DNA from 2 places in the Acutalibacter sp. genome. Region 1 is predicted to be linked to the other one. Evidence: a T-box and tRNA genes for the amino acid it is inferred to sense, from the RefSeq annotation. Region 1 holds a T-box; the other holds one or more tRNA genes.
The links. A T-box is a leader RNA that pairs with one kind of tRNA and senses whether it is charged. The one in region 1 lies ahead of leuS (leucine--tRNA ligase), so its partner is inferred to be a tRNA-Leu.

Region 1 (3,765 bases):
ATGTCCGCCGGCACATTCAGCCGGGCCCGGACCTTGCCCTTGACCTGCACTACAATCTCAATGGTGCTCTCCTTGGTCTTGGCCTCGTCGTACCTGGGCCAGGGCTGCTGGCAGGCCAGCCCTTCGCCCAGGCCGCACTCCGCCCACACCTCCTCGGTGACATGGGGGGCAAAGGGGTTCAGCAGCAGGGTAAAAACACGCAGCTCGCCCCGGGTAATGCCGTTCTGGGCAGTCAGCTCATTCATCAGGGCCATCAGCGCCGCAATGGCGGTGTTGAACTTCAGGGTCTCCGTGTCCTCGCTCACCTTTTTGATGGTCCGGTGGAAGGCGGTCTCCAACTGAGGCCGCAGCTCGTCGCTGTCCACCAGCTCCTCCCGCAGGCTCCAATAGCGGTCAATCAGCCGGCGGCAGCCCTTCACTCCGGCGGTGCTCCAAGGGGCGGCCTTCTCAAAGTCGCCCACAAACATCTCGTAAAGACGCATGGTGTCAGCGCCATACTCCTCTACAATGTCGTCGGGGTTGATGACATTATTGAGGGACTTGCTCATTTTGACAATGGGGTGGTTGGCCATTTCGCCGTACTTCTCCGCCAGGGCCTCCTGAGCCTTTTTCTCGCTGCCAAACTCCTCAACCAGCCGCTTCTGCTCCTCCTCGGGCAGGTTTTGGAAATTGTGGGGGTTAAAGCCCAGAATCATGCCGTGGCTGGTGCGTTTGCCATAGGGCTCGGCTGTGGGCACTACGCCGATATCATACAAAAACTTGTGCCAGAACCTGCTGTACAGCAGGTGCAGGGTGGTGTGCTCCATGCCGCCGTTATACCAGTCAATGGGCGACCAGTAGTCCAAAGCCTCCTTGCTGGCCAGAGCGTTGGGGTTGTGAGGGTCCATATACCGCAAAAAGTACCAGGAGGACCCAGCCCACTGAGGCATGGTGTCAGTCTCCCGCTTGGCGGGCCCGCCGCAGCAGGGGCAGCTGGCGTTTACCCAATCGGTCATGTGGGCCAGGGGGGACTCCCCGGTGTCGGTGGGCTCATAAGAGTCCACCTGAGGGAGCCGCAGGGGCAGCTCGCTCTCCGGAATGGGCTGCCAGCCGCACTTCTCGCAGTACACCATGGGAATGGGCTCGCCCCAGTACCGCTGGCGGGAGAACACCCAGTCCCGCAGCTTATAGTTTACTTTGGCATGGCCAATGCCCTGCTCCTCCAGGTATTCCGTGATGCGCTTCTTAGCCTCCTCCACCGAGAGGCCGTCCAGAATGCCGGAGTTCACCATCACCCCGGTGTCGCAGTCGGTAAATGCCGCCTCCTGGACATTTCCGCCCTGAACCACCTCAATGATGGGCAGCTGGAATTTCTTGGCAAAGTCCCAGTCCCGGCTGTCGTGGGCAGGCACGGCCATAATGGCCCCGGTGCCGTAGCTCACCAGCACATAGTCGCTGATGAAAATAGGAATCTCCTTCCCCGTAACCGGGTTGACGGCAGTGACCCCTTCCAGCCGGACGCCGGTTTTGTCTTTTTGCATCTCCGTGCGCTCAAAGTCCGACTTTCTGGCCGCCTGGGCCTGATACTCCCGCACCGCCTCTATATTGGCAAGCTGGTCCGCCCACTTCTCAATATAGGGGTGCTCGGGGGAGATGACCATATAGGTGGCCCCATACAGGGTGTCGGGCCGGGTGGTGTAGATGGTGAGCTGGTCCCCGGCGGAGGTGGCAAAATCCACCTCCGCGCCCGTGGAGCGGCCGATCCAATTCTTCTGCTGGGCCTTCACCCGGTCCGGATAGTCTACCGTGTCCAGGTCGTCAATGAGCCGCTGGGCATACTCGGTGATCTTCAGCATCCACTGGGACTTATCCTTGTGCACCACCTCGCTGCCGCAGCGCTCGCACACGCCGTTGACCACTTCCTCGTTGGCCAGCACACACTTGCAGCTGGTACACCAGTTCACGTTCATTTCCTTTTTGTAGGCCAGTCCGTGCTTGTAGAGCTGCAAAAAAATCCACTGGGTCCACTTGTAGTAGTCCGGGTCAATGGTGCACACCTCCCGGCTCCAGTCAAAGGAAATGCCCAGGGCCTTGATCTGCCGGGTAAAATTGGCAATGTTCCGCCGGGTAATGCCCTCGGGGTGGACGTGGTTTTTGATGGCGTAGTTCTCGGCGGGAAGGCCAAAGGCGTCCCAACCAATGGGGTAGAGAACGTTATAGCCCTGCATCCGACGCTTCCGGGCCACCACATCCAAAGCGGTGTAGGGCCGGGGATGGCCCACATGCAGCCCCTGCCCCGAGGGGTAGGGGAACTCGATGAGCGCGTAGAACTTGGGCTTTTCCGACTTGTCCTCTGCGTGGAAGACCCCGGCCTCCTCCCAGGCCTTTTGCCATTTGGGCTCTGTGGCCCTGTGGTCGTACTTCATTGTTATCATCCTTTCCTATGGATTTCAGCTCTGCGGGAGCAGAGCCGGGCGGCAGAAGAAAAACCCCGGACGCTTCCAAAGCATCCGGGGCGAAAAATTCAAAAATTTTCGCGGTACCACCCGTGATTTCGGGATATGCTCACGCATATCCCCTCATAGCCTCCAACAAGGCTGGCGCATAACGCCGCCACACGTCCCAAGCCTACTGAACGCCGGGCAAAGCCGCGCCTTTGGGCAGGGAGACTCAGGGACCAGTATACGCGCTGCGCCTCCTGCCTGCTCGCACCACCCGCAGGCTCTCTGAAAAGCGGCTACAGCGCCTTCTTCCCGTCACAGTCTTTCCATATTGTTTTTACGATTATACACTACCCGGCGGAGTTTGTCAAGCCGGAAATGGAGGGGGAAGGAACGCTGCCTCTGCGGCTAAAATTTTGTGTTTCCTTCCATCACCATTTTCCTTTGACAATTCTTCCTCCCACAAGAATAAAGCAGAAAGCGAAAGCCATGAGAGAAAGGGAGAGCCAAACCGGGCTGAGCACCCAGAGCCAGGGCCAGGAGAGCGCTCCCGTCAGCTTCAGTACAATGAAAATCAGCGTTAAGGTTGAGACAAATCCCATACCGGAACTTCCAGACCTTTTGTACATTTCTTTTTTCTCCATAGTGAAATCCTCTCAGCTGTCTAGGGCTTGTTTGAAAATAGAGAAAATGCCGGATTTTTGATCCAAAGGAGGCGATTTCAAGGAAAAAACCGCAAGTCAATCTCGCGATTGACGAGGATTTTCGACGCAGAAAGCGACTGCTTTGAGGCAAAAAGACGGGGTTTTCGATTTTTCAAACGAGCCCTAAATATTCTTGTTGATCTCCCGCACGATCTCCTCCACCAGAATGTCCCCAGCCGCCAGCAGCTCCTTGATGGGCCTGCCCTCTCCGTTGGGGCCATTCCGCCAGTAGTTCTCCGCCAGCCGCAGGTTTTCCTCTTTGTCCGGGGCGCCGTCAAAGCAGTTGCAGGCGTCTCCGGCAAAGAGCCTGCCATGCACCCGCAGTCTGACAATGTGGTAGGTGGGCCTGCGGCAGTCGTTGGCAAAAAACGCCGCCCAGTCCTCCGCCTCCCCCAGGGTTTCTGACACGAACAAGCAGGCCATCCGGGAGGGATACTGGGGAAACCGCCTTTGGCGCACCTCCTCCATGGCCAGCTCCCGCAGGGCCACTTTGGTGTGGTGGTCCAGGTCCGCGCCCGCATAGGCCGCGGGGTCTGCGTAGATTTTCTCCACCAGCTCCCGCTTGTCCATCACCCGGGCGTAGACCCCGTTATGGTGGTCCTGGTCAAACAAAATGCGCTGGCCCGGCCTCATGGGCCGCT
Region 2 (3,765 bases), on a different contig from region 1:
CTCTGTGCAAAATGGCCCGAGGACAGATGGTCCGCTGGCTGGCGGAAAACGCGGTGGAGGCGCGGGAGGCCATCCCGGAGTTTGCCGACCTGGACTACCGCTTTGACCGGGAGCTGTCTACAGAAAACCAATACATATTCATAAAAGGAGGACGTTGAGATGTTGGAAGCTGGAACAAAGGCCCCCTCGTTTACTCTGCCGGACAAGGACGGCAAGCTGGTTTCGTTGGAGGATTTTGCGGGAAAACGGGTGGTGCTGTATTTTTACCCCCGGGACAACACCCCTGGCTGCACCCGGCAGGCCTGCGCCTTTGCGGGCGCCTATGAGGAGTTCGGGGCCCTGGGCGCGGTGGTCATCGGGGTAAGCAAGGACTCGGCCGCGTCGCACCAGAGGTTTGCCGCCAAGCATGAGCTCCCCTTTCTGCTGCTCTCCGACCCGGAGCTGACGGCCATTCAGGCCTATGGCGTGTGGCAGGAAAAGAAAAACTACGGCAAGGTGAGCATGGGCGTGGTGCGGTCCACCTTTGTCATCAACGGGGACGGGGTGATTGAAAAGGTCATGCCCAAGGTGAAGCCCGACACCAACGCGGCGGAGGTTCTGGCCTATTTGCGGGAGAACTAACGGCAGCAGTCTTCGTCAAAGCAAGCCCTGCAACGTCAATGCGGCCCTTCCCCATTCCGGGAAGGGCCGCATACTATTTTTGACAGGGCAGGCCGGTGCGGCAGTCCCCCGCCTCATTTTCATTCCCCGGCAGGACGGACGATGGCTTTACAGCTTCAGCGCATTTTTCGGACATTCCTCCACGCATTTCATACACAAAATGCACTCTGTCCCGTTTTTTCTTCTGCGAGAACTGTGGGAGACCTCCACATTCATAGGGCAAACCCTTTCGCACCTCCCACAGGAGACGCACTTGGTTTTGTCCACCCGAATACGGAAAAGAGAAAAATACGACATGGGCTTCAGAAAAAGGGTGATGGGACAAATGTATTTACAAAATGCTCTGTTGTCCTTGCACAGATAGGCCAGGGCAATTCCAACCACATAGTAGAGGACGTTGCCCACAAGGAAGCTGCGCCACATAATCTCCTCTTTATTGGGGACCTGAAGAAGGAAAAGCAGGCCGGCAAAAAGAAGCGAGGCCCCGAACACAAAATACCGGACCGCCCCCCAGCGCCTGCGGGGCGCGGCAGGGGTTTTGAACGGGAGCAGGTCTAAAACCATGGCGGTCCAGCAGGCATAGCCGCACCAACCCCGGCCGAACAGCAGGGGGCCGAAAATTTTTGCAACTACATAGTGGATGGCGGCGGCCTCGAATACGCCAAGAAAAAGATAATACCAAAAGCCCTCTATCTGCATATTTTCCCGGCAGAGGACCCCCAGATACAGCAGCATATACAGGCCGACCGCCAGCTGCACCACATGGCGGGCATAGCTTTTTCTTTTTCCATACAACACCAGCCCCAACCCGACCGCCATGCCGATGTAAGAAAAGTTAAACAAAAAAACAGGTTATCCAGTGTCAGCCACAGAGTTACCGCAATAGCCTCAAACACCAGCCACATTACCAGCGGCGGCAAATATTTCTTAAGCTTCATAAGACCTTCCCAACAGCTCCGTCCTGTTTCCCGCCGGGCCTTTATGCGAACAGCTTTCAGGAAATCGTCAAGGCCAGCTCGATTTCTTCGCCGTCGCGGTTCCCTGTGGGCAAAAAACCAAATTTTTTGTACAATCCCAACGCCACAGGATTGTCCTCTCTGCAAGTCAGAACCACCTTGTCCGAGTCGCCAAAGGGCTTTTGGGCAATGTAGGCCAGACATTCTTTTAAGGCGGCTTTGCCATAACCCTTGCCCTGGCTCCGTTTGTCCACCATCAAATGCCAGATGTGATAGGATGCCAGGTCATAGTCGTAAATAACCATAACATATCCCACCATTTCATCCCCAAAATAAATGCCAAAGGGGGTGCATTGGGAATAATATACATAGGCCTGCGCAAGACTTCGGATGGGATGAGAAACCAGCTTCTCCTGTCCCTCCCCCAATTCCAACTGGAATGCGTCCACAAAATTGCTCTCGTCTATTTTTTTCAGATAGAGATGGTCCATAAAAGCCTCCCCCTGAGCCGGATGATGAAATGAGTAAAAAAACGCTGCGCCCAGGGTCGCGAATGGGGCGCAGTGTGACAAAAAAAGCTCGCGCACTTGGCATGGCCAGGTGCGCGAACAGTGTGCAGCGTGTCGCTGCTGGTGCGCGAGACGGGACTTGAACCCGTACGCCAAAGGCACACGCACCTCAAACGTGCCTGTCTGCCAGTTCCAGCACTCGCGCAACTCAACACTGCTATTATAGCACCTGGCAGCGTGGTTGTCAATGAGAAATTTCAGATTTCTCCCCTTTCCTCCAATATGCCCAGAAAAAAGCGGAAAATCTCCCCTCCGTCCACTGTGTCCTGCCGCCGGTGGCTCAAGGTCATGCGCTCGGGGTGAAACTGTACCGCAAAAACCGCCTTTTCCGGCCACTCCAACCCCTCAATCACCCCGTCCTCTGCCTGGGCCGAGGACAAAAACCCCTGCGCCAGCTGCCCTGCCCCCTGGTGGTGGGCGCTGTTGACCGAAAAGTCCTCGCCATACAGCCGGCGGAGGAAGCTCCCCCTGGGGGCGGAAACCCGGTGGCATTTGTCCCCATCCGGCTCCTCCCAGCAATGGGCCGCAGCGGTGGGCAGGTCCTGGACCAGACTGCCCCCAAAGGCCACGTTCAGCACCTGCAGCCCCCGGCATATACCCAAAACCGGCCTGCCGCTCTCCACAAACTGCCGGGCAAGGGCCAGCTCCGCCCGGTCCAGCTCCGGGTCAATGCCCCTGCTGCCCTGGTTCTGCTGGCCGTACAGAAGGGGGTCCAGGTCCGCGCCCCCAGGCAGCAGCAGCCCATGACAGTCCTCTCCCTCTGCAGCGTTCAGGGACACCACCGCCTCCATGCCATAGGCTTCCAGAGCCGCCGCATAGTTGGCTCGTTTTTCCCTGTCGCCAAAAAGAAACACCCTTTTCATCACAACATCTCCTTTTCTATCAAAAATGGTGGAAGCCTGTGGGAAACGGTTCTGCGAAAAACAGGGGCCTTACAAAAGAATTTACAAGTTTCCGGTTGATTTTGCCGGTCCTTCCTCCTATAATAAGAAAACACAGGGAAAGCGCGGCTCTGCTGCGCTGTCAAAATATGAATATTATGTAAACAAATAATTTTCATCTTTCCCATTGCCTGGCCATGCCGTCTAATGCTGGGAAAGGGAAGGGAAGAAGGCCCCCGGTCTATTATAGCCGGAACGCAAAAAAATGGCAAGGGCCTCTGCTCCTTCCCTGCCCCAGAAGGCCGTGGGGCCGCACGCAGAATAGGCCCTGCCCCAAGCCCTTCTATTCTATGAAATGCTTCCAGAAAGGGTGAGCGAAATGATCAGGGAAAGAACCAGCTCCCGGCGGACACAGGGCCGGGACGAGAGGCGCAGCGCCATGGCGGAGGAACGGCGCCCCCGGAAAAGAAGGTCCCGCCCCCGCAGAGAGGGCTCCGCGGCGGCTGTAGTTATTGCGGCCATGATTTTATGCATGACCATTGTGGTGTTCGCCGTGTGGATCTCCGGGGTCGCCATACAGCCTGAGGCAGTCCCCACAGGGGGGATGGCGGCAGGCCAGGCCCTGGTGCGGGCTCCGGCCCAGAGCGGAGGAACCTCCGGCAGGGTCCCGGCAGCAGAGGGCTTTCAGCAGCTCTCTGA

Region 2: it encodes a tRNA-Leu, which carries the amino acid that the T-box ahead of leuS (leucine--tRNA ligase) is inferred to sense. The anticodon was not compared.

The regions. Positions count from the first base shown of each region.
Region 1 is NZ_JBQISV010000001.1:12,378-16,142, reverse strand. It holds gene leuS (leucine--tRNA ligase) at 1-2,405, opposite strand, end outside; T-box leader at 2,488-2,748, opposite strand; gene ACTO5E_RS00070 (hypothetical protein) at 2,852-3,064, opposite strand; gene ACTO5E_RS00065 (GNAT family N-acetyltransferase) at 3,248-3,765, opposite strand, start outside.
Region 2 is NZ_JBQISV010000003.1:44,099-47,863, reverse strand. It holds gene yaaA (peroxide stress protein YaaA) at 1-158, shown strand, start outside; gene bcp (thioredoxin-dependent thiol peroxidase) at 160-621, shown strand; gene ACTO5E_RS00855 (4Fe-4S binding protein) at 769-1,503, opposite strand; gene ACTO5E_RS00850 (GNAT family N-acetyltransferase) at 1,655-2,107, opposite strand; tRNA gene ACTO5E_RS00845 (tRNA-Leu) at 2,247-2,330, opposite strand; gene ACTO5E_RS00840 (gamma-glutamyl-gamma-aminobutyrate hydrolase family protein) at 2,383-3,048, opposite strand; gene ACTO5E_RS00835 (M15 family metallopeptidase) at 3,446-3,765, shown strand, end outside.